Regions from separate parts of the Streptomyces sp. NPDC056628 genome, predicted to be linked through region 1. Evidence: riboswitches for the same ligand, from Rfam matches in the RefSeq annotation. Region 1 holds a riboswitch; each other region holds the start of a gene.
The links. Region 1 has a riboswitch for cyclic di-AMP ahead of ACFRAC_RS10995 (NlpC/P60 family protein). Riboswitches for the same ligand answer to the same signal wherever they lie in the genome.

Region 1 (5,466 bases):
GCCAGGCCGCCTCCGCCGTGGCGGCCAGGGTGGCCGCGAGGACGGCGACCCCCTGGGTGGCGACGCAGCCGAGGAAGACGGACCCCGGCATCCCGTGACGCCAGTGACACACGACGACGTACAGCAGGCCCGGCCAGAGCACGAAGGCGAGGGCCAGCAGCGCCTCGGCGAGGGTCTGCCGGCCCGCCACGGCGAAGCGGGTGCCCAGCACCGCGGTCGCGGCGACGGCGCAGAGCGAGGCCGGGGTGACCGCCTCCCTCAGCCACGCGGAGCGGTGCCACCGGAGCCGGGCGAGGAGGTCGCAGGCGAGGGCCGCCCAGGCGACGCACGCCAGGGCGAGGGCGATCCGGGACAGGGTCGCGTGGCCCGTCTGGTGCAGGGCCACCGAGATGATGCCGGTGGCCAGGACCGAGGCGCCGGTGGCGGGGGGACGGCGCGACCACCAGGCGGGCAGGGGGGACGCGGGCGGGGGCGTGGCGGCGGGCATGGGCCGATGCTAAGGAGCGCGTCGCAGGGCGCGGGCGGGGGCGCGCGCGGGGGGTGGGTGAATCGACGAGCAGGGCGCGCGGGGGAGCCGGACTCGCCGACGCCCTCCCGCGGCCGTTCCTCAGACCCGGTCCAGCGGCCGGTGCGGCCCGTCCGGCAGCTCCACGTCGATCGCGTCGCCGGGTCGCACCACGCCGCCTTCCGCGACGACGCCCATGATTCCGGCCTTGCGCAGGAGGCGGCCGGCCTCGTCGCGGCCCACGACCTGCTTGAGCAGCCCGTCCTGGAAGTGGTCGATCTGCAGGCACGGGTTCCGCAGCCCGGTGACCTCGACCACCGCCTCGGCGCCGATGCGCAGCAGCGTGCCCACCGGAAGTCCGAGCAGGTCCAGGCCGCGCGTGGTGACGTTCTCCCCGAGCTCGCCGGGCGCCACCCGGAACTCCGCCTCGGCGAGTTCGGCGAAGAGCTCCTCATGGATGAGGTGCACCTGGCGCAGGTTCGGCTGCGTGGGGTCCTGGGCGAGGCGCGAGCGGTGCTTCACCGTCACCCCCGCGTGGACGTCCCCGTCCACCCCCAGACCCGCCAGCAGTGTGATGCTCTCCCGGTTCGGCTTCGTGAACGAGTACACCTCGTTCCTGCTGACCGCCGTCACGACTCCGGTCATGGACGTCGTGGACGTCATGGACACGGCCCCCCCTCGTTCGCCCCGGCCCTCACGCCGGGCGGACCACACTGTGGATCGACGACTCGCCGTCGTAGTAGATCGACTCCTCGCGGACGTACGCGCCGGGCTTCGGGGCGTGGATCATCATGCCGTTGCCGATGTAGAGGCCCACGTGGGTGACGTCGTCGTAGAAGAAGACCAGGTCACCGGGCTGGGCGCTGGACAGCGGGACCGTGGTGCCCGCGCTGACCTGGTCGTAGGTGACGCGCGGGATGTCCACGCCGGCGGCCTTCCAGGCGGCCTGGGTGAGGCCGGAGCAGTCGTAGGAGCCGGGGCCGGTGGCGCCCCAGACGTACGGCTTGCCGATCTGGGTGCGGGCGAAGGCCAGCGCCTTCCCGGCCCTCGTGGCGTACGACCCGTCCGGGACGGTGCTGCCCTGCTCCCGCTGATCCTGTTCCTGCCGCTGTGCGGCCTCCTCGCGGCGGCGCTCGGCCTGCGCCTGCTGCCGGGCCAGCTCCTCGGCCTTGCGGGCGGCCTCTTCCTGCTTGCGCTTCTCGATCGTGGCGAGGCGGGCCTTCTCCTGCGCGGTCAGCTCGGAGAGCAGCCGACGCGCGTCCCCGAGCTTCTTCTGGACGGTGGACTTGGCGGTCCGCAGGTCCTTCTGCGACGCGGTGAGCGTCTCGAGGCTCCTGGTGGCCTCCTGCCGCTTCTTCATCGTCGCGGACTGATCGGTGAAGTACTCGTCCACCGACTGCTTCTGACGGCCCGTCATGCGGCTCATCAGCTGGGACTGGTCGAAGTAGTCCTGGGGGCTGTCCGCGAGGAGGAACGTCGCGGTGTCCGGGGCGGCGGCGCCGGTGCGGTACTGGGCGGCGGCGTTGCGGCCGAGCTCCTCGCGCGCGTCGTTGAGTTTCTGCGTGCGCCGGGCGACGTCGTCGAGGAGGGTGTCGACGCGCTTGCGCTGCTTGGTCGTCTTCTCCTTGGCCGCGTTGTACTTCTCGGTGGCCGACTCCGCCTGGCGGTACAGGTCGTCGACCTTCTTCTCGACCTCTTCGAGGCTCGGCCTGTCGTCGGAGGACGGGTTCGCGTGTGCCGTCTGGGACAGCAGGGCCACGGAGGTGAGGGCCGCGGTGGCCAGCGCGGGGGTCCGTATGCCTGCCACGCGCGTTCCGGAGGGACGCGACTTGCGGTGCGACGCCAAGGGAGGCGACTCCTTCCATGCTCCGCCTACCGGGTTAGCTGTCGGGTTCGGGCGGGTGGTTCGGAAGGGTTGCCCTACGGCCGCTCCCGGGACGGGGAGTCGGGCCGATTCACCCCAAGTTCGGTGGGTCCCCGGCTCCGGATGCACCGGACTCGGCGGAGGCCGCACGGCCCGGCGTCGTTCGCCGGTGGGGGTCGCACGGCCTGCCCGGCACGGTAGCCAACCGGTGTGGCCGCTGTGAAGGTTGATGTGCGATATGCCCGATACATTTTCGTGACCTTCGGTCCGGGGGGCGGGTGGAGGGGGGCGGCTCGGGCAACTGATGCCGTTCTGAGGCCATCGATGCATCTTGTTCCTACTGGGCCGATATCCACTGCTTGGCGCCGGGCGGTGTGTGACGTGATGGCATGACTTCGAACGGTAATCGGCGGGCCGGGCATCGGCCCGGAAGGTGTGATGTTCTCCAGGCGGCAGCCGGTTGTCGGTGGGGCCGCCTAGACTCGGAGAGCGATGAGCAGCCTCTTTGACGACAGCTTCCTGGCGGACCTCCAGGCCCCACGGGCCCACGGGGAAGAGCACCCGCCACCGCCCGAGGACGATCACACTCCGGAGTCGCTTCCGGACGATCTGTTCGGCGGGAAGTTCGACGTGCCGCCGGACCGCGACGCCTACTACCGCGACGGCGCCCCGCGCCCGGCCCTCGACGCCGCGGCGCTGCTGGAAGGGCTCAACGAGAACCAGCGCGCGGCCGTCGTCCACTCTGGCACCCCCCTGCTCATCGTGGCCGGAGCCGGGTCCGGCAAGACGCGCGTGCTCACGCACCGCATCGCCTACCTGCTCGCCGAGCGGAACGTGCATCCGGGCCAGATCCTGGCGATCACCTTCACCAACAAGGCCGCCGGCGAGATGAAGGAACGCGTCGAGCAGCTCGTCGGACCGCGGGCGAACGCGATGTGGGTGATGACCTTCCACAGCGCCTGCGTCCGCATCCTGCGCCGGGAGAGCAAGAGGCTCGGGTTCACCTCCTCGTTCTCGATCTACGACGCCGCCGACAGCAAGCGGCTGATGGCGCTCGTCTGCCGGGACCTCGACCTCGACCCGAAGCGGTTCCCGCCCAAGTCGTTCAGCGCCAAGATCAGCAACCTGAAGAACGAGCTGATCGACGAGGAGGACTTCGCCGCCCAGGCCACCGACGGGTTCGAGAAGACCCTCGCCCAGGCGTACGCGCTGTACCAGTCGCGGCTGCGGGAGGCCAACGCCCTCGACTTCGACGACCTGATCATGACGACGGTCAATCTGCTGCGCGCCTTCCCGGACGTCGCCGAGCACTACCGCCGCCGGTTCCGGCATGTGCTGGTGGACGAGTACCAGGACACCAACCACGCGCAGTACGCGCTGGTGCGCGAGCTGGTCGGCACGTCCGAGCACCCCGTCGACGTACCGCCCGAGGCCGAGGCCGAGGTCCCGCCCGCCGAGCTGTGCGTGGTGGGTGACGCCGACCAGTCGATCTACGCCTTCCGGGGCGCCACCATCCGCAACATCCTCCAGTTCGAGGAGGACTACCCGGACGCGACGACGATCCTGCTGGAGCAGAACTACCGCTCCACACAGACCATCCTCAGCGCCGCCAACGCCGTCATCGAGCGCAACGAGTCCCGCCGGCCCAAGAACCTGTGGACCAACGCGGGCGCGGGCGCCCGCATCACCGGCTATGTCGCGGACACCGAGCACGACGAGGCGCAGTTCGTCGCCGACGAGATAGACCGCCTGACCGACACGGGGGAGGCGAAGGCCGGCGACGTCGCCGTCTTCTACCGGACGAACGCCCAGTCCCGTGTCTTCGAGGAAGTCTTCATCCGCGTCGGGCTGCCGTACAAGGTCGTCGGCGGTGTGCGCTTCTACGAGCGCAAGGAGGTCCGGGACGTCCTGGCCTACCTGCGGGTCCTGGCCAACCCCGAGGACTCCGTCCCGCTGCGCCGGATCCTGAACGTCCCCAAGCGCGGCATCGGCGACCGTGCCGAGGCCATGATCGACGCCCTGTCGCAGCGGGAGAAGATCAGCTTCCCGCAGGCCCTGCGGCGCGTCGACGAGGCGTACGGCATGGCCGCGCGGTCGACCAACGCCGTCAAGCGGTTCAACACGCTGATGGAGGAGCTCCGCACGATCGTCGAGTCCGGCGCGGGCCCGGCGACGGTCCTGGAGGCCGTCCTGGAACGGACGGGGTACCTCGCCGAGTTGCAGGCCTCCACCGACCCGCAGGACGAGACCCGGATCGAGAACCTCCAGGAACTCGCGGCCGTGGCCCTGGAGTTCGAGCAGGAGTCGGCCGAGGGGGAGGAGTCCGGCGGGCTCGCCGCCTTCCTGGAACGGGTCGCGCTCGTCGCCGACTCCGACCAGATCCCGGACGAGGAGGAGGACGGCTCCGGAGTCATCACCCTGATGACGCTCCACACCGCCAAGGGCCTGGAGTTCCCGGTCGTCTTCCTCACCGGCATGGAGGACGGCGTCTTCCCGCACATGCGCGCCCTCGGCCAGGCCAAGGAGCTGGAGGAGGAGCGGCGGCTCGCGTACGTCGGCATCACGCGTGCCCGGGAGCGGCTGTACCTGACGCGCTCGGCGATGCGCAGCGCCTGGGGCCAGCCGTCGTACAACCCGCCCTCCCGGTTCCTGGAGGAGATCCCGGCCGCGCACGTGGACTGGAAGCGGACGGGCGGGAGTTCACCCCTGTCGTCCGGTCCCGCCTCCGGCGTGGCGGCGTCGCTGTCCTCGTCCCGCTCGCGCTCCTCGGCGTCGGGCGCGTCCGGGTTCGCGACGCGGCGCACCTCGGAGAAGCCGGTCGTGCAACTGGCGGTGGGGGACCGGGTCACGCACGACCAGTTCGGCCTCGGCACCGTGATGGCCGTGAAGGGCACGGGCGCGAACGCCGAGGCGACGATCGACTTCGGCGAGCCCAAGCCGAAGCGGCTGCTGCTCCGGTACGCGCCGGTGGAGAAGCTCTAAGGCCGGTGGAGAAGCTCTAAGGGGTGTCTCGCCGATCACGCCGGGAGCCCGGCCTTCGGCGAGACACCCCCCAGCGCGTCGGCGGACGCGAGACGGCCCCCGCTGCCGGAAGGGA
Region 2 (5,466 bases), on a different contig from region 1:
GATCGCCGGGATCGCGGTGACGACGACGGCGTCGCAGGCGTCGTCGGCGAGCGCGTGCGACAGGGCGGCGTGGAAGTCGGCGGCCGACGCCTGGGTCGTCAGGTCGAGCGGCGGCAGGGGCCGCAGTCCTTCGGCGAGGCAGGCGTCGTAGGTGAGCAGGCCGAGCGACTCGGAGTTGCCGAGGATCGCGACGCGGGGTCCGGCGGGCAGCGGCTGGCGGGCGAGCAGCAGTCCCGCGTCGACCAGCTCGGTGATCGTGTCGACGCGGATCACGCCGGCCTGGCGCAGCAGCGCGGACACGGTGGCGTGCGGCAGCCGGGTGACGCGGACGGTGTGCCCCTGCGGGGCGGCGCCGCCGTGCCGGGCGCCCTGCACCACGACCAGGGGTTTCGCCGCCGCCGTGCGCCGGGCGAGGCGGGTGAACTTGCGGGGGTTGCCGATGGACTCCAGGTACATGAGGACGACGTCGGTGTCGGGGTCGTCGTACCAGTACTGGAGGACGTCGTTGCCGCTGACGTCGGCACGGTTGCCGGACGAGACGAACGTGGAGACGCCGGTGACGCCGGTGACGCCGCCGCCGCGGCGGTGCAGCCGGGACAGCAGCGCGATGCCGATGGCGCCGGACTGCGCGAACAGCCCGATCCGGCCCGGGCGGGGCATCTCGGGGGCGAGGGAGGCGTTGAGGCGGACGTCCTGGGAGGTGTTGATGACGCCGAAGGCGTTGGGGCCGATGATGCGCATGCCGTAACTGCGCGCCTGCCGTACGAGGGCGCGCTGCCGCTCGCGCCCTTCGGGTCCGCTCTCGGCGTATCCGGCGGCGAGGACGACCAGCCCCTGGACGCCGTGCGCCCCGCACTCGGCGACGACCTCGGGCACGTGCTCGGCCGGGACGGCGACGACCGCGAGGTCGACCTGCTCCTCTATCTCGCGCACGGACCGGTGCGCGGGCACCCCGTCGATCTCCTCCAGGCCCTTGGGGAACGCCTTGTTCACGGCGTACAACCGGCCGGTGAACCCGGCGTCCGTGATGTTGCCGAGGACGCCGCGGCCGACGCCGCCGGGGGTGCGGCCGACTCCGATGACGGCGACGGAGCCGGGCGCCAGGAGGCGCTGCACGGACCGGGCCTCGGCGCGCTGCTCCCGCCCGTACTGCACGGCGAGCGAGCGGTCGGTGGGCTCCAGGTCGAACTCCAGATGGACGACGCCGTCCTCGAAGCTGCGCTTCTGGGTGTACCCGGCGTCCGTGAACACCTTGATCATCTTGGTGTTGCCGGGCAGCACCTCGGCGGCGAACCGGCGAATGCCGCGCTCCCTGGCGACCGCGGCGATGTGCTCGAGCAGGGCGGAGGCGACCCCGCGCCCCTGGTGGGCGTCCTGGACGAGGAAGGCGACCTCGGCCTCGTCGGCGGGGGCGGACGCGGGCGTCCCGTCGGCGCCGATGCGGTCGTACCGTACGGTGGCGATGAACTCGCCGCCCACCGTGGCGGCGAGTCCCACCCGGTCCACGAAGTCGTGGTGGGTGAACCGGTGGACGTCCTTGGCGGACAGGCGCGGGTAGGGCGCGAAGAAGCGGTAGTACTTCGACTCGTCCGACACCTGCTCGTAGAAGCTGACCAGGCGCTCGGCGTCGTCGACGGTGATGGGGCGGATGCGCGCGGTGCCGCCGTCGCGCAGCACCACGTCGGCTTCCCAGTGGGCGGGGTACACGTGCCGGTCCGAGGCGCTCTGCATGGGGCCAGGTTACGGCTCGCGCACGGCACCGGCGCGAGGCAGGCTGTTCCCGACGTCCCACGGGGTCCGGCGGTCGTCGAGGCAGCGGCACCCGGGCCGTTCCGCCGGGCACCCCTGGTGTGGGAAACTGGTCTAGACAACCTTGAACACCGAAGGGCAGCAACACATGGCTGAGCGCCGCGTCAACGTCGGCTGGGCCGAGGGTCTCCACGCCCGCCCCGCCTCCATCTTCGTCCGGGCCGCCACGGCCACAGGCGTCCCGGTGACCATCGCCAAGGCCGACGGCAACCCCGTCAACGCGGCCTCCATGCTGGCGGTCCTGGGCCTCGGCGCCCAGGGCGGGGAGGAGATCGTCCTCGCCTCCGACGCCGAGGGTGCGGACGCCGCCCTCGACCGTCTGGCCAAGCTGGTCGCCGAGGGCCTCGAGGAACTGCCCGAGACGGTCTGAGCGGCCCGAGCGGGCCTCCCGCACGGCACAAAAGCCGCGTCCGCCTTTCCGGCGGGCGCGGCTTCGTCTTTCCCGGCCGGCTCGCGTGGAATTTCACGGCGGCGGGCTCCGGAATTTCCCGGACAGCCGGAAAAGGGCAGCGTAAATCCACTGCCCCAGAATTGCTCTTCTTTGTATACGGCGCCTGTGTTAATTGCGCAGGCTCGGCATGTTTACGGCATGTTGCGAATTCCTCACACGCTCCCCGCGGTCGCCCCCGGAGCCGAAGCGCAGCCGGTGCGCGGACAGCCCGCGCTCGGTGTGCAGGGCGGTGAGCGCGCGGGCGCGTTCGCCGTCGCCACGCGCCACCGCGTCCACGATCGCGCCGTGCTCCGCCCAGGACTCCACCGGGTCGGCGGGCGCCTCCACGGCGAACATCCAGGCGATCTTGTGCCGCAGCTGGGTCAGCGTCGAGGTCAGCGCGGTGCTGCCGGACGCCTGGGCCAGCGTCTCGTGGAACCAGCCGCCCAGCGAGCGCAGATCCTCGCTGTTGCCGCGCCTGGCCCGCTCCTGACCCAGCCTGACCAGGCCGCGCAGCACCTTAAGATGGGCCTCCGTGCGCCGCTGGGCGGCCCGGGCGGCGCCGAGCGGCTCCAGCAGAGTGCGCATCTCCAGCACGTCGGCCGCCTCCTGCTCGGTGGGCTCGGCCACGCACGCGCCCGCGTGCCGGCGGGTCACCACGAAGCCCTCCGCCTCCAGGGTGCGCAGCGCCTCGCGCACGGGGACACGGGAGACGCCGTAGCGGCGGGCGAGGACTTCCTCCGTGAGACGGCCGCCGCGCTCCAGGACACCGGCGACGATGTCGTCCCGGATCGCGGTGCACACCGAGTGCGCCGGAATACGCATGCCGACCTCCGCCTTAATGCCCGTGAAACGTCGACGAATGACGTGTGTTCAGCGACTCTATGGCAAGAAGCGTGAATTTCCGACGGCGGGCCGGAATCCATGGATATTTTTTGGACAGCCGTTGTCCAGAAAGACCGAAAGCCCCGGCTCGGGAGCCGGGGCTGCGGTAAGGAGGGCGGAGGCGTCAGAGGTCGACGCCGTGCGCGCGCAGGTAGGCGACCGGGTCGATGTCGGAGCCGTACTCGGCGCTGGTGCGCGCCTCGAAGTGCAGGTGCGGCCCGGTGACGTTGCCGGTGGCGCCGGACAGGCCGATCTGCTGGCCGGGGGTGACCGTCTGGCCCACCGAGACGCCGACCGACGACAGGTGCCCGTACTGGGTGTAGGTGCCGTCGTTCATCTTGATCACGACGTTGTTGCCGTAGGCGCCGCCCCAGCCGGCCTCGACGACAGTGCCCGCGCCGACCGCGTGCACGGAGGTGCCACTGGCGGCGTGGAAGTCGATGCCGGTGTGGCTGCCGGAGGACCAGACGGCACCGCCGGACCGGTACGCGGTGGACACGTACGAACCGGCTATCGGGGCCACGTAGGACAGCAGGCGCTTGCGCTCGGCCTCCCGCGCGGCGCGCTCCTTGACCTCCCGCTCCTGCTTGGCCTTCTCGGCGGCCTTGTGTCGCGCGGCCTCCTGGGCGGCCTCCTTGCGGGCGGCGGCCTCGGCGGCGGCCCGCTCCTGGGCGGCGGCCTGCGCGTCGATCTGGGTGGCGATGGAGTCCTCGACGACGACGACCGGGATGAGGCCGGTCTGCCCCGCGGCGGGCTCGGCGGCCAGCGCGGGGGCGGCGAGGGTGCCCACGACGCCGGTGGCGGTGAGGGCGGCGACACCGGCCGCACGGGCCGTGGTGCGCTCGAACCGGCCGGGCTTGCGGTGCTTCCCGGAGGGGCGGTTCTTCCCCGTGGCGCAGCTGAACGCCATGTGGTGGCTGGTCCTTTCCTTCCCTCTCGCCTACCGGGTTAGCTGACGGGTTCGGAGCAGGAAGGTCTCCTACGGACCCCCTCGCGGCTGCGCGGGCGTCCGATTCACCCCAGGGACTGCGGTGGGTCCCCGGCTCCCCTGGCTCGCGCCGTACGGGGACTCGGCGATGGCTGTCCGGTGCCGCGGGCGCGGCGCACTGCCTGACGGACAGCCCGGATGACGCTAAGCGGGGCCGCGTTCAATTCCCAAACGGAACGCGGCTTTTGTAGCGCATCCCACAGGGCAGACAGGCAACCTCCGCCCCAATTCGGGCATAAGGGAGCCCTGGTGACTTTGCCGTCACCAGGGCTCTCCTCGCGTGCCGGCCCGCCGCGGGGCCGGCGGGTGCTCTACTCGGCCGTCACGACGGTGACTTCACCGATGCCGAGGGCCTCGACGGGCTCCCGGATCGCCGAGGCGTCGCCGACGAGAACCGTGACGAGGCGGTCCGCCGGGAAGGCGCTCACGACCGCGGCCGTGGCCTCGACGGTTCCGGTGGCGACGAGCTGCTGGTACAGCTTCGCCTGGAAGTCGTCGGGCAGGTACTGCTCGACCTGGTCGGCCAGGGTGCCCGCCACGGCGGCGGCCGTCTCGTACTTCAGCGGCGCCACCCCGACGAGATTCTGCACGGCGAAGTCCCGCTCGGCGTCGGTGAGTCCGTCGGCCGCGATCCCGCGCAGGACGGTCCACAGGTCGTCCAGGGCGGGGCCGGTGTTGGGCGTGTCGACGGAACCGGTGATGGCGAGCATCGAGGCGCCGGTGCCGTCCGGCGCGGAGCGCAGGACCTGCCCGAACGCGCGCACGCCGTAGGTGTAGCCCTTCTCCTCGCGCAGCACCTTGTCCAGGCGGGAGGTGAGGGTGCCGCCGAGGCAGTACGTGCCGAGGACCTGCGCAGGCCACACGCGGTCGTGCCGGTCCGGGCCGATCCGGCCGATCAGCAGCTGCGTCTGGACGGCGCCGGGACGGTCCACGATGACGACGCGCCCGGTGTCGTCCGCGGTGACCGGCGGGACGGGCCGCGGCTCGGCCTGCGAACCCGTCCAGGCGCCCAGGCTGTCACCGAGCAGGGTGTCGAGGTCGACGTCGGTGAGGTCGCCGACGACCACGACCGTGGACGTGGCGGGGCGCACATGCCGCTCGAAGAAGGCGCGTACGCCCGCGGAGTCGATGCCGGCGACGGTCTCCTCGGTGCCCTGGCGCGGACGGGACATACGCGAGGACGCCGGGAACAGCTGCCGGGCGAGCTCCTTGGCGGCCCGGCGCGAGGGGTTGGCCAGCTCGTGCGGGATCTCGTCCAGACGGTTGCGCACCAGGCGCTCCACCTCGGCGTCGGCGAACAGCGGCGCCCGGAGCGCGTCGGCGAGCAGGTCCAGCGCCTTCGGCAGCCGGGAGA
Region 3 (5,466 bases), on a different contig from region 1:
GCCGCCGAGCAACTGCCCGAGGGTGTGGAACAGCAGTGGATCGACCTCGCGGCACATCCATTGCCCGACTTCGAGGACCTGCGCCACGACAGCGACCACGTGCGGCCGACGGAGGGGAACGCGGCCGTACTGCTCGACGCCACCCTCGCGGCCACGGACGTCGTGATCGTCTCGCCGCTGTACTGGTACTCGGTGTCCGCGCACGTCAAGCGCTACCTCGACCACTGGTCGGGCTGGCTGCGCACGCCCTGCGTCGACTTCAAGGACACCCTGGCCGGGCGCACGCTCTGGGGCGTGACCGCGCTCGCCCACGAGGAGCAGGTGGTCGCCGACCCGCTGATCGGCACCCTCAACAACTCGGCCGCCTACATGGGGATGCGCTTCGGCGGGGTGCTGCTCGGCAACGGCAGCAAGCCCGGGGACGTGCTGCGGGACGCCGGGGCCCTGAGCCGGGCCAAGACGTTCTTCGCCCAGGACGCGCCGCTCGCCCGCTTCGCGTACCGGACGGACTGAGCGCCACTCGGTGATGCCCTGTGACGGCGGCCCGGCCCCGAGGCCGGGCCGCTCGCCTCACTTGGCCGAGTCGGCCGCCTTCACGAGCGTGGCCTTGTCGACGGCGCCGACGTAGACCTTGCCGTCGTCGGTGACGAGGGCGTTGATCAGGCGCGTCGAGAACACCGTGCCCGAACCGAACTTCCCGGTGGCCTTGTCGCCCAGGGAGTCGAGGAAGCCGCCCAGGTCGCCACCGGCCTCGGCGCCCGAGGGAACGCCCGCGCCGCCGGTGTCGAAGACCGCCACCGTGTTCCAGCCCTCGCCGATGATCTGGGGACCGTCCTCGGGGCCCTTCGAACCCTTCGAACCCGCGGAGTCCTTGGAGCCGAACTTCTTCTCGAACTCCTTGCGGACGTCGTCCTCGGACCTGCCCTCGCCGTGCCGCGGGGCGGCCTTGTCCACGTCGCCCTCCTCGGTGACCTTCGCACCCTTGGGCGGGGTGAAGTCGAAGGTGGAGGCGGCGGGCTTGGCGAAGCTGACCTGGGTGAAGCCGGCGTCGACCACGGCGGCGCCACCGCTGGACGGGGTCAGCGTGAACTTCAGCGGCAGCCCGGTCTTCGCGTCCACGGCCACCGTGATCGCGCCGACCGTGGTGCCCGACTGCTTCGGCTTGATGAGCAGCCGGTAGGCGTCCCGGCCGGCGACGTGCGCGGTGCCGTCGACGGTGACCGACGTCGTGTCGTCGACCGCCTTCAGCGCCTCCTCGGTGAGCTCCTTGGGAGTGGCGGGAACCTCGTCGAGCTTCCCGTGGCCCTTGGCCTTCTCCCGCCCGGCCTCGTCGACGGTGGCGTGGAAGACCTCGTCCGACTCGCTGTCGTAGCCCCAGACGTCCTTGCCGTCGTGGATGAGGCTGTACTCGGAGGCGTTGTCCAGCAGGGACAGCTTCTGCCGGTCGTCGCCGTCGACGGCGACCCGCAGCGTGTGCGTGCCGGAGGCCAGCTCGGTCAGCTTCGCCGAGGGGTCGGCGGACGAGCCGCCGCCCGAGCCCGATCCGGTGAGGCCCGAGGTGAGACCCGACTCCAGCCCGCCGAGGTCCGGCAGCCCCAGATCCGTGGTGATCTTGAACGTGCCGGACAGCTGCTGCACGTCCGACTTGGCGATCTTTTCGACCAGTTGCTGCGCGGTGAGGTCCGGCAGGTCCGGGTCCCCGGCGTCGGCGAGCGCCGGGACCAGCCCGATCGTCGCCGCCGCGATCCCCACCACCGTGACCGGGACGACGTACCGAGCGGCCTTGCGCCGGCCCGCGCGCAGGTCGTCGCCCTCCCCTGCGGTCGTACTGTCGTCGACTTCGTACGGTGCCATGTGTGCCCTACCTCCGTCGTCGGCGGCGGCCGTCCGTTCGTCTGTCGCCCGCGAGTCTCACGACCCGGCAAGGTCCACCCCTGAGCCGCCATTCTCACCCGAATCGGTGAGGAGTGGTGTTTCCGTGATGTCCATCTGACCAGATGGGGCAGGGAGTTTCGTCAACCTGCGGAGCCAACTCCGTGTACACCTGCGGTATGACGCCGCAGGGGTGGACCTCCCCCGACCCGTAGGGGTCGGGGGGTGAGGCGGGGAGAGGAACGGTGGCCGCGGGGCAGTCCCGCGGCAGGGACGCCGGGCTTCAGCCGGCCCGGTGCACGACGGCGTCGCACAGCTCCATCAGGGCGGCCTTCGCGTCGTTCTCCGGCAGGGGCGCCAGCGCGGCGCGCGCGTCCTCCGCGTAGCGGACCGTGTCCCGCCGGGCGTGCTCCAGCGCCGGGTGCTCACGCAGGGCGGCCAGCGCCTCGGCGAGCCGGGCGTCGTCGCTCAGGTCGGAGTCCAGCAGCTCGCACAGGGCGATGTCCTCGGGCAGCCCCAGACGCTCCGCGCGCTCCCGCAGCCGCAGCACCGGCAGGGTCGGGATGCCCTCGCGCAGATCGGTGCCGGGCGTCTTCCCGGACTCGTGGGAGTCGCTCGCGATGTCCAGGACGTCGTCCGCGAGCTGGAAGGCGACGCCGAGCCGCTCCCCGTACTGGGTGAGCACGTCGACCATGGTCTCGTCGGCGCCCGACATCATCGCCCCGAAGCGGCAGGAGACCGCCACCAGCGACCCGGTCTTGCCGCTCAGCACGTCGAGGTAGTGCTCCACGGGGTCCCGGCCGTCCTGCGGCCCGGCCGTCTCCAGGATCTGGCCCGTGACCAGCCGCTCGAACGCCTCCGCCTGCACCCGCACCGCCTCGGGCCCGAGGTCGGCCAGGATGTGCGAGGCGCGCGCGAAGAGGAAGTCGCCGGTGAGGACCGCGACGGAGTTCCCCCAGCGGGTGTTCGCGCTGTCGACACCGCGCCGGACCTCGGCCTCGTCCATCACGTCGTCGTGGTACAGCGTCGCCAGATGGGTCAGCTCCACCACCACGGCCGACGGCACGATCCCCGGGGCATACGGGTCCCCGAAGCGCGCGGCGAGCATCACCAGCAGCGGCCGGAAGCGCTTCCCGCCCGCCCGCACCAGGTGCTGGGCGGCTCCGGTGATGAAGGGGACCTCACTCTTGGTGGCTTCGAGCAGTCCCTCCTCGACAGCCGCCAATCCGGCCTGGACATCGGCTTCCAGAGCCTGGTCCCGCACGCTCAGCCCGAACGGCCCGACGACGGTCACGAGGGGTCTCCTGTCTGCTGGTGTCTTTCGGCTGGTTACACGGTTTGTCGATAGGTCGCTGCCATCACTCAAGTCAGCGTATCCGGTCACGTTTCGATCACCGATGCCGCCCACCCGTCCACCACGGGCGACATCGGTTCACGGTCGGTATGTTTTTTGATCACCCGATAAGGACGGACATTCATCGTTTTATCGGCGCGTCACTGTGTGTAGCCGCCCACTCCCCCATCCTTTCCCGAACCGAAACTGCGTTCGACTCTTCGAGGGATGCACCGCGGGCCCGCGCGACACCCCCGCCCCCGTCTACCCCGACCCGCCCTCCGGACGCCTCCACGCCTCCTCAACGACCGACACGAAGGGCGAGGTTCCTGCGCGCCGGCACCCCGGGCGCGTCGCCACCCTTTCGCACCTTTTGCTCCACACCCACAAAACGGACTCTCCGGACTCAAGGGGCAGATGGGCGCGTTGACGGTGAGCTTTCCACGTGTAGGCAATAACAGGGTAGTTGGAATCATTGCCCGATTTGCCGCTGTTGTGATCGCCGTGAGTTGGGTCACGCGGCCCCAGATCGGCCCCTCCGCCGCCGGAGCCCGTCGACCCCTTGCCACAAAAGCGAGTTGAGAATTGGCAACCGCAAAGGATCAAGCGCCTCATACGCCTCAGACCATGGTCAACTAGCACGTCAGGTGCTTGCGGCACTTGTTCCACACATGTGCTGTCGCATACGTTCCCGCTCTGTCGGGCGGACGCCGAATCCTGCCGCCGCCCGAGTCATCCACCTACACAACGCACTCGCACGGCAGGAGCGGGGGACCCAGGTAAGTCGCCGTACCGCACGCCTCGATGGCGCGCCGGGACGGCTAGGGGTGAAGTCACGTCGTCCTACGGCGGCGTGGCCGGGCATCTCCCGCCCGAACCCGACAGCTCACCTCGCAGGCGCCGGAGAGGAAACAGCGCCATGTCCCGAGGCCAGCACCGCCGCACCCGTACCAGCCCGTTCGCCCGGCGCGTCATCGCCGCCGGAGCCGGTACCGCCGCTCTCGCGCTCCCCCTGCTGGGCGCGACCACCGCGAGCGCCGCCGAGCCCGCCAAGGCCCCCACCGTGGCCACGGTCGGCTCCGTCAGCTACACCACCAAGAAGGGCGACACCCTGTACGGGATCGCCGACCGCTACGACGCCCAGGGCGGCTGGCGGCAGCTCTACAAGGACAACCGCAAGGCCATCGGCGACGACCCCCGGCTGATCCACCCGGGTGTCGACCTGAAGGTCCGGAGCACGAAGAAGGCCGAGCCGTCGAAGGCGAGCACGGCGTCCGCCCCCGTCAAGGAGTCCGCCGTCGCCCAGGCCACCCAGGCCTCCGCGAAGACGTACGCCGACAACCTCGACGGCTGGATCCGCGAGGCGCTCGACATCATGGCGCAGAAGGGGATCCCCGGTTCCTACGAGGGCATCCACCGCAACATCATGCGTGAGTCGTCGGGCAACCCGGCCGCCATCAACAACTGGGACTCCAACGCGATCGCGGGCACCCCGTCCAAGGGTCTCCTCCAGGTCATCGACCCCACCTTCGCGACGTACCACGTGCCGGGCACCGCGTACGACCCGTTCGACCCGGTCGCGAACATCACGGCCGCCTGCAACTACGCGGCCGCTCGCTACGGCTCGATCGACAACGTGAACGGCCCCTACTGAGCCGTGCCGGCTCTCCCCCTCCAGTAGGGGAACTTGCGGCAGGGATCCTCTAGTAGGGGAACTCGGCCAGGCTGCGGGCGAACAGTCTCTCGAGGACGACGGCGATGCCGTCGTCCTCGTTGGACAAGGTGATCTCGTCCGCGACCGACTTGAGTTCGGGATGCGCGTTGGCCATCGCCACCCCGTGGGCGGCCCAGTCGAACATGGGGATGTCGTTGGGCATGTCCCCGAAGGCGATGGTCTCGTGCGGACCCAGGCCGAGATGCTCGGCGGCGAGCGCGAGGCCCGTCGCCTTCGTGATGCCGCATGGCTGGAGTTCGACGGTGCCCGGCCCCGACATGGTGACCGTCGCCAGCGAGCCCACCACCGCGCGGGCCGTCACCGCCAACTCGTCGTCCGACAGCGTCGGATGGCGCAGCAGCACCTTGCTGATCGGCTCGCACCACAGGTCGTCGCGATGCCGCACCCGCACCGCCGGCAGCGTGGGGTGGGGCATCAGATAACCCGGCTCGATGAGCGTGAGCCCCTCGACTCCGTCCTGGTCGACGGCCGCGTACACCTGCCCCACCTCGGCCTCGATCTTGCCGAGGGCGGTCTCCGCCAGGTC
Region 4 (5,466 bases), on a different contig from region 1:
GGACGGAGCGACCGGGCCGGCCGAGTCCCTGCCGGCCGTCGCGCCGCAGCTGCGGGCCCTGCGCCGCCGGGCGGCCCTCACCCTGGAGGGTGCGGCCCGCGCCGCCGGGCTGTCGGCCGCCCATCTCTCCCGGCTCGAGACCGGGCAGCGGCAGCCGTCGCTGCCGATGCTGCTGGCGCTCGCCCGTATCTACGGTACGACGGTCGGCGAGCTGCTCGGCGAGAGGGTCCCCGACCGGGACGCCGTCGTGCGCGCCGCCGACATGGAACCCACCGCCGCCGGCGGCTGGACGTACTGGCAGGCCGGAGTTCCCGGCCGCGGGATGCAGGCCCTCCGGGTCCATGTGCCGTACGGCTCGCAGGGCGACATCGTGCGCGTGCACCCCGGCGAGGAGTGGCTCCACGTCCTCAAGGGGCGGCTGCGGCTGCGCCTCGGGGACACCACGCACCGCCTCGGCCCCGGGGACAGCGCGCACTTCGACTCGCTCACCCCGCACCTGCTCGCCGCCGAGGACGACGGCGGCGCCGAGCTCCTCTTCGTCCACACCCTGTTGCAGAGCCCCACGGCCACCCTGTGCCTGGGCCCCACCCCTGGAGAGACGTCATGACCGACATGGAGGAGAAGTTCCCGCGCGCCCTGTGGGTGCGGCTCATCATCTACATCGCGGTGGGGCACGTCTTCGCCGCCTTCGTCTTCTTCCTCTTCGAGGCGGGCGGCGGGAAGTAGGCGCACCCCGCGCCCTCAGTCGAGAAGCCGCTCCCGCAGGCGCTCCCGCGCCTCGGGGGTGAGCCGCAGACCCTGCTCCAGGTAGGTGTCGACGTCGCCCCACGTCTCGTCGATCGTGTCGAAGGCGGCCTTCAGGTACTCCGCCCGTGCGTCGAAGAGAGGGCTCAGCAGCTCCATGACCTCGGGCGAGTACGCCGAGGGGGCGCTGCTGCCGCGCCGCACCTTGTAGCGGCGGTGCTTCTCGTTGGACTTCAGATAGTCGGCGACGATCGCCTCCCGCTCGACGCCGACGGCGAGCAGTGTCACCGCGATGGACAGGCCGGCGCGGTCCTTGCCGGCCGCGCAGTGCATCAGCGCCGGGACGCTGTCCTCCACCAGGGAGTGCAGCACCCGTGAGTGCTCGCCGGTGCGCTCCGTGACGATGGAGCGGTAGGAGGCGATCATCCGGGCCGCGCCCTTGCCGTCCGCCAGGATCTCCCGCAACTGGTCGAGGTCGCCGTCGCGGACCATCTTCCAGAACTCCGCGCCGTCCGCGGGGTCGGACAGCGGCAGGTTCACATTGCGGACACCCGGCAGCTCGACGTCGGGGCCCTCCAGCTTCTGGTCCGCCGCGTTGCGGAAGTCGAAGATCGTGTGCAGCCCCAGCGAGTCGAGGAAGGCGGCGTCCTCAGGGGTGGCGTGGGCGAGGTGGCCGCTGCGGAACAGCACGCCGTGGCGCACCCGTCGTCCGTCCACGGTGGGCAGACCGCCCACGTCGCGGAAGTTGCGCACACCGGCCAGTTCGGGCTCGGTCGACGGGATCTGCTGCGTCACGGGGGCTCCTCCCGGTGGGCCCCGCCGGCGCGGCTCGGCGGTGAGGCCGGCGAGGTGCGCTTCTGACGATACGACATGACTGTGCGCGCCAATCAGTTGTCCACAGGCGACAGCTGGGGAGTAATGACCTGAAACGGGCAAGTCGCCGTATGTCATCATCGATGACGGATGTTTTATCCCGATTCGCATCCGATGCGAGGTGATTCCCTCTGGGATTCAGGTCGGATTCGCGCCGAAGGTTCGATGTGCCGGATATCCGTTGACGTCACATCTAGGCTTTCTGTCCGAATTGATGCCTTCATTCCAACTCGTTCTGAAATAAGGAAACCTGGAGCGACGTCACGTGAGGAGCGTCATATCCGTGACGGTGCGTCGCCCGTCATGTCCACGTAATCGGCCTGCCGCTTATGGGAATTCGAGGGTGGCGACCTCTTCGAAATACACGGAGTGTGACCGGTGAATCCCGTAAGGGATCAAGACGAGCGCATTCGGTCGGAACCCCTCACTTGTTCCCATGCGTCTTTCTCGCTTACGTTCACCACCAATCCGGACGGACGCCGAATCCTGCCGCCGACCGGAATCCGCGCACACTCACCCGTCCACGGCAGGAGCGGGGGACCCACAGGTACATCGCCTGTTCCGGTCCCGGAACAGGCTTGGGGTCAAGCCGCGTCCCGACGCGGCCGGGCATCTCCAGCCCGCACCCGACAGCTCACCTCGCAGGCGCCGGAGAGGAATTCGCCATGCCCGCCAAGGGTAAGCATCGCCGTCCCAAGTCCCTGCGCTTCACCCGGACGATCGCCGTCGCCGGAACCGGTGGCGCCGCTCTCGCGCTTCCGCTGATCGGGGCCACCGGCGCCCACGCCGCGACCGGCCAGTCCGTCCCGGAGAAGGCGGTCCAGTCCGTCCAGGTCGCCGCCGAGAAGGCCCCGGCGCAGAAGACCTCCGCCCAGAAGACGCGCACCTACGAGGTGAAGCGCGGCGACTACCTGGCGAAGATCGCCGACGAGCAGGACGTCCGCGGCGGCTGGAAGAAGCTCTACGCCGACAACCGCGAGGCCGTCGGCGCCGACCCGTCGCTCATCCACCCGGGTCTGAAGCTCTCGATCGGCAAGAACGCCGCGACCGCCGCACCCAAGGCGTCGGCCCCGTCCTCCTCCCCGTCCGAGCCGTCCGCGAAGCCCGCAGCGCCGAAGAAGGCCGCCGCGCCGAAGAAGGCCGCCACGGCCGCGCAGAGCGCCGACGAGGCGAGCACCGTCAACGGCTTCACCGCCCCGGTGTCCGCCGCCGCCGTCGGCACCTCCTACAAGGTCGCCGGCAGCATGTGGTCCAGCGGCTACCACACCGGCGTGGACTTCTCCGCCGCCACCGGCACGCCCCTGAAGGCGGTCGGCGCCGGCACCGTCGTCTCCGCCGGCTGGGGCGGCGCGTACGGCAACCAGGTCGTCATCCGGCTCGCCGACGGCTACTACGCCCAGTACGCCCACCTGTCCTCGCTGTCCGTCTCCAGCGGCCAGACGGTGACCGCGGGCCAGCAGATCGGCCTCTCCGGCGCGACCGGCAACGTGACCGGCCCCCACCTGCACTTCGAGATCCGCACCACGCCCGACTACGGCTCGGACGTGGACCCGGTGGCCTACCTCCGCTCCAAGGGCGTCGCCATCGGCTGACCGCCCCACCGCACGGCGCGCACCACCTGCCTGACACGCACGCGCACCACCTGCCTGACACGCAGCCGAAGGCCGGACCCCGATCCCCGGGGTCCGGCCTTCGGCCCGTCCCGGGCGGGCACGGGTCGCGTTTCGGCGCTCAACGTCCCGGCCAGGAGCCGTATTCCGGCTTTGGTGAAGGCTTTGGCAGTGGCTTATCTCACCGTTCGTCAACCTCTTCCTACGGTCGCGTAGGTCACATCGGAAGGTGAATCATGTCCCGACGTGACAGACGATTCGAAGAGTGACAGCAGAGCAGTGATCGGGTCGTACGTCGCGGTGGGGGACAGCTTCACCGAGGGCGTCGGCGACCCCGGCCCCGACGGGGCGTTCGTCGGCTGGGCCGACCGGTTCGCGGTCCTTCTGGCCGACCGGCGGCCCGAGGGCGACTTCCGGTACACGAACCTCGCCGTGCGCGGCAGACTGCTCGACCAGATCGTGGCGGAACAGGTCCCCAAGGCCGTCGAATTCGCCCCGGACCTCGTGTCGTTCTGCGCGGGCGGCAACGACATCCTGCGGCCCGGCACCGACCCCGACGAAGTGGCCGAACGGTTCGAACGGGCCGTCGCCCGGCTCGCCTCGGCCGCGGGCACCGTGATGGTGACGACGGGCTTCGACACCCGTGGCGTGCCCGTGCTGAAGCACCTGCGCGGCAAGATCGCCACCTACAACGGGCACGTACGCGCCATCGCCGACCGCTACGGCTGCCCGGTGCTCGACCTGTGGTCCCTGAAGACCGTCCAGGACCGCCGGGCCTGGGACAGCGACCGGCTCCACCTCTCACCCGAGGGGCACACGCGCGTGGCGCTGCGCGCGGGCCAGGTCCTCGGGCTGGAGATCCCGGCCGACCCGGACCAGCCCTGGCCGCCGCTCCCGCCCCGCGGGACCCTGGAGATCCGGCGCGACGACGTCCAGTGGGCGCGCGAGTACCTGGTGCCGTGGATCGGGCGGCGCCTGCGCGGCGAGTCGTCGGGCGACCATGTGACGGCCAAGGGGGCGCTCTCGGCGTACGACATCAAGATGCGCATCGCGTCGGTGGCCTGAGCCCGGCGGCACGGCCGGGGGAGTGCGGAGCCGCTCGGGACCGTCACGGTCGCGGGCGGCCGCTCACCGTGGTGAGGCAATCAACGCCGTCCGCTCCAGGCCCAGTTCCCGGGCCAGCGCCTCGTCCACCCACTCCTGGGCCCGCGCGCGGGACAGCGCCCCGGGATACGACGTCAGCTGCACGGCGAGACCGTCCAGGAGCGCGGTCAGGCGCAGCGCGGCGGCCGCCGGGTCCGGGCAGCTGAACTCGCCCGCGGCCGCGCCCTCCGCGAGGACCCCGGCGAGGGCGCTCTTCCACTGCAGGTCGAGCTCGCGCGTGACCTCCCGCAGGGCCGTCTCGCGCAACGCGGCCGCCCAGCCCTCGATCCACAGCCGCCAGCCCTTGGCCTGTCCGGTCGGCGCGTACCAGCGCACGGCCGCCCGCAGCCGCCGTACTGCCGTCGTGCGGCGGCCCAGGATCCTGCGCAGCCGCGCCAGGTCGCCCTCGGCGGCGTGCGCGAACGCGGCCGCGACCAGCTTCTCCTTCGTGGCGAAGTGGTAGAGCACCAGCGCGTTGCTCACCCCGAGCGCCGAGGCCACGTCGGCGATCCTGACCGCCGCCACACCCCGTGCCTCTATCTGCTCCACCGCGGCGCGCAGCAGTTCCGCCCGCCGCTCCGCCACGCTCAGCCGCACTCTCGCCCTCGCCACGCGGCCACCCTACGGCCTGGCCGCGCCGCCCCAGGGGGTGCACCCCCGGCCGTCAGCGGTGCCGGCCGAACCGTTCGGTGATCACCGGGAGCAGGTCCGCGGCGATGGCGTGCGCGGCGGCACGCGGAGTCGTCCCGTCGGCCTCCGCGCGGGCCAGCGTGCGATCGGTCAGGGCCCGCATCGCACGCCGCGTGTGGGCGAACGCCTCGTCCGCGTCCGGACCGATGTCCCCGAACAGCGTCCACCACCACCACGCGTTCGTGGCGGAGTTGACGACGACGTCCGGCAGCACCGTGACCCCCCGCGCGGCCAGCAGCAGCTCCGCCTCCGGGCGGACGGGCATGTTCGCCGCCTCGGCGATCCAGCGGGCGCTGATCCGGCCCTGGTTGGCGGCGTCCACCGCGTACGACACGGCCGCCGGCACCAGGACCTCCGCCTCGGTCGACAGCCAGGCGTCCCCCGGCAGCTCACGGTCGCCGGGGCG

Region 2: linked by a shared signal. The riboswitch ahead of ACFRAC_RS17325 (M23 family metallopeptidase) and the one ahead of ACFRAC_RS10995 (NlpC/P60 family protein) in region 1 are both predicted to bind cyclic di-AMP.
Region 3: linked by a shared signal. The riboswitch ahead of ACFRAC_RS18385 (transglycosylase SLT domain-containing protein) and the one ahead of ACFRAC_RS10995 (NlpC/P60 family protein) in region 1 are both predicted to bind cyclic di-AMP.
Region 4: linked by a shared signal. The riboswitch ahead of ACFRAC_RS33360 (peptidoglycan DD-metalloendopeptidase family protein) and the one ahead of ACFRAC_RS10995 (NlpC/P60 family protein) in region 1 are both predicted to bind cyclic di-AMP.

Annotation. Positions count from the first base shown of each region.
Region 1 covers NZ_JBHTWG010000006.1:79,546-85,011, forward strand. The annotation lists gene ACFRAC_RS10985 (tellurite resistance/C4-dicarboxylate transporter family protein) at 1-487, opposite strand, end outside; gene ACFRAC_RS10990 (MOSC domain-containing protein) at 608-1,150, opposite strand; gene ACFRAC_RS10995 (NlpC/P60 family protein) at 1,200-2,351, opposite strand; cyclic di-AMP (ydaO/yuaA leader) riboswitch at 2,360-2,519, opposite strand; gene pcrA (DNA helicase PcrA) at 2,862-5,351, shown strand.
Region 2 covers NZ_JBHTWG010000012.1:48,327-53,792, forward strand. The annotation lists gene ACFRAC_RS17310 (GNAT family N-acetyltransferase) at 1-1,731, opposite strand, end outside; gene ACFRAC_RS17315 (HPr family phosphocarrier protein) at 1,898-2,179, shown strand; gene ACFRAC_RS17320 (GntR family transcriptional regulator) at 2,369-3,064, opposite strand; gene ACFRAC_RS17325 (M23 family metallopeptidase) at 3,249-4,034, opposite strand; cyclic di-AMP (ydaO/yuaA leader) riboswitch at 4,047-4,210, opposite strand; gene ACFRAC_RS17330 (M16 family metallopeptidase) at 4,424-5,466, opposite strand, start outside.
Region 3 covers NZ_JBHTWG010000013.1:86,267-91,732, forward strand. The annotation lists gene ACFRAC_RS18370 (flavodoxin family protein) at 1-513, shown strand, start outside; gene ACFRAC_RS18375 (outer membrane lipoprotein carrier protein LolA) at 571-1,854, opposite strand; gene ACFRAC_RS18380 (polyprenyl synthetase family protein) at 2,156-3,166, opposite strand; cyclic di-AMP (ydaO/yuaA leader) riboswitch at 3,944-4,120, shown strand; gene ACFRAC_RS18385 (transglycosylase SLT domain-containing protein) at 4,125-4,859, shown strand; gene ACFRAC_RS18390 (HAD family hydrolase) at 4,909-5,466, opposite strand, start outside.
Region 4 covers NZ_JBHTWG010000047.1:24,006-29,471, forward strand. The annotation lists gene ACFRAC_RS33345 (helix-turn-helix domain-containing protein) at 1-607, shown strand, start outside; gene ACFRAC_RS33350 (DUF6126 family protein) at 604-726, shown strand; gene ACFRAC_RS33355 (tyrosine-protein phosphatase) at 742-1,539, opposite strand; cyclic di-AMP (ydaO/yuaA leader) riboswitch at 2,122-2,278, shown strand; gene ACFRAC_RS33360 (peptidoglycan DD-metalloendopeptidase family protein) at 2,283-3,209, shown strand; gene ACFRAC_RS33365 (SGNH/GDSL hydrolase family protein) at 3,507-4,292, shown strand; gene ACFRAC_RS33370 (TetR/AcrR family transcriptional regulator) at 4,356-4,967, opposite strand; gene ACFRAC_RS33375 (Glu/Leu/Phe/Val dehydrogenase dimerization domain-containing protein) at 5,035-5,466, opposite strand, start outside.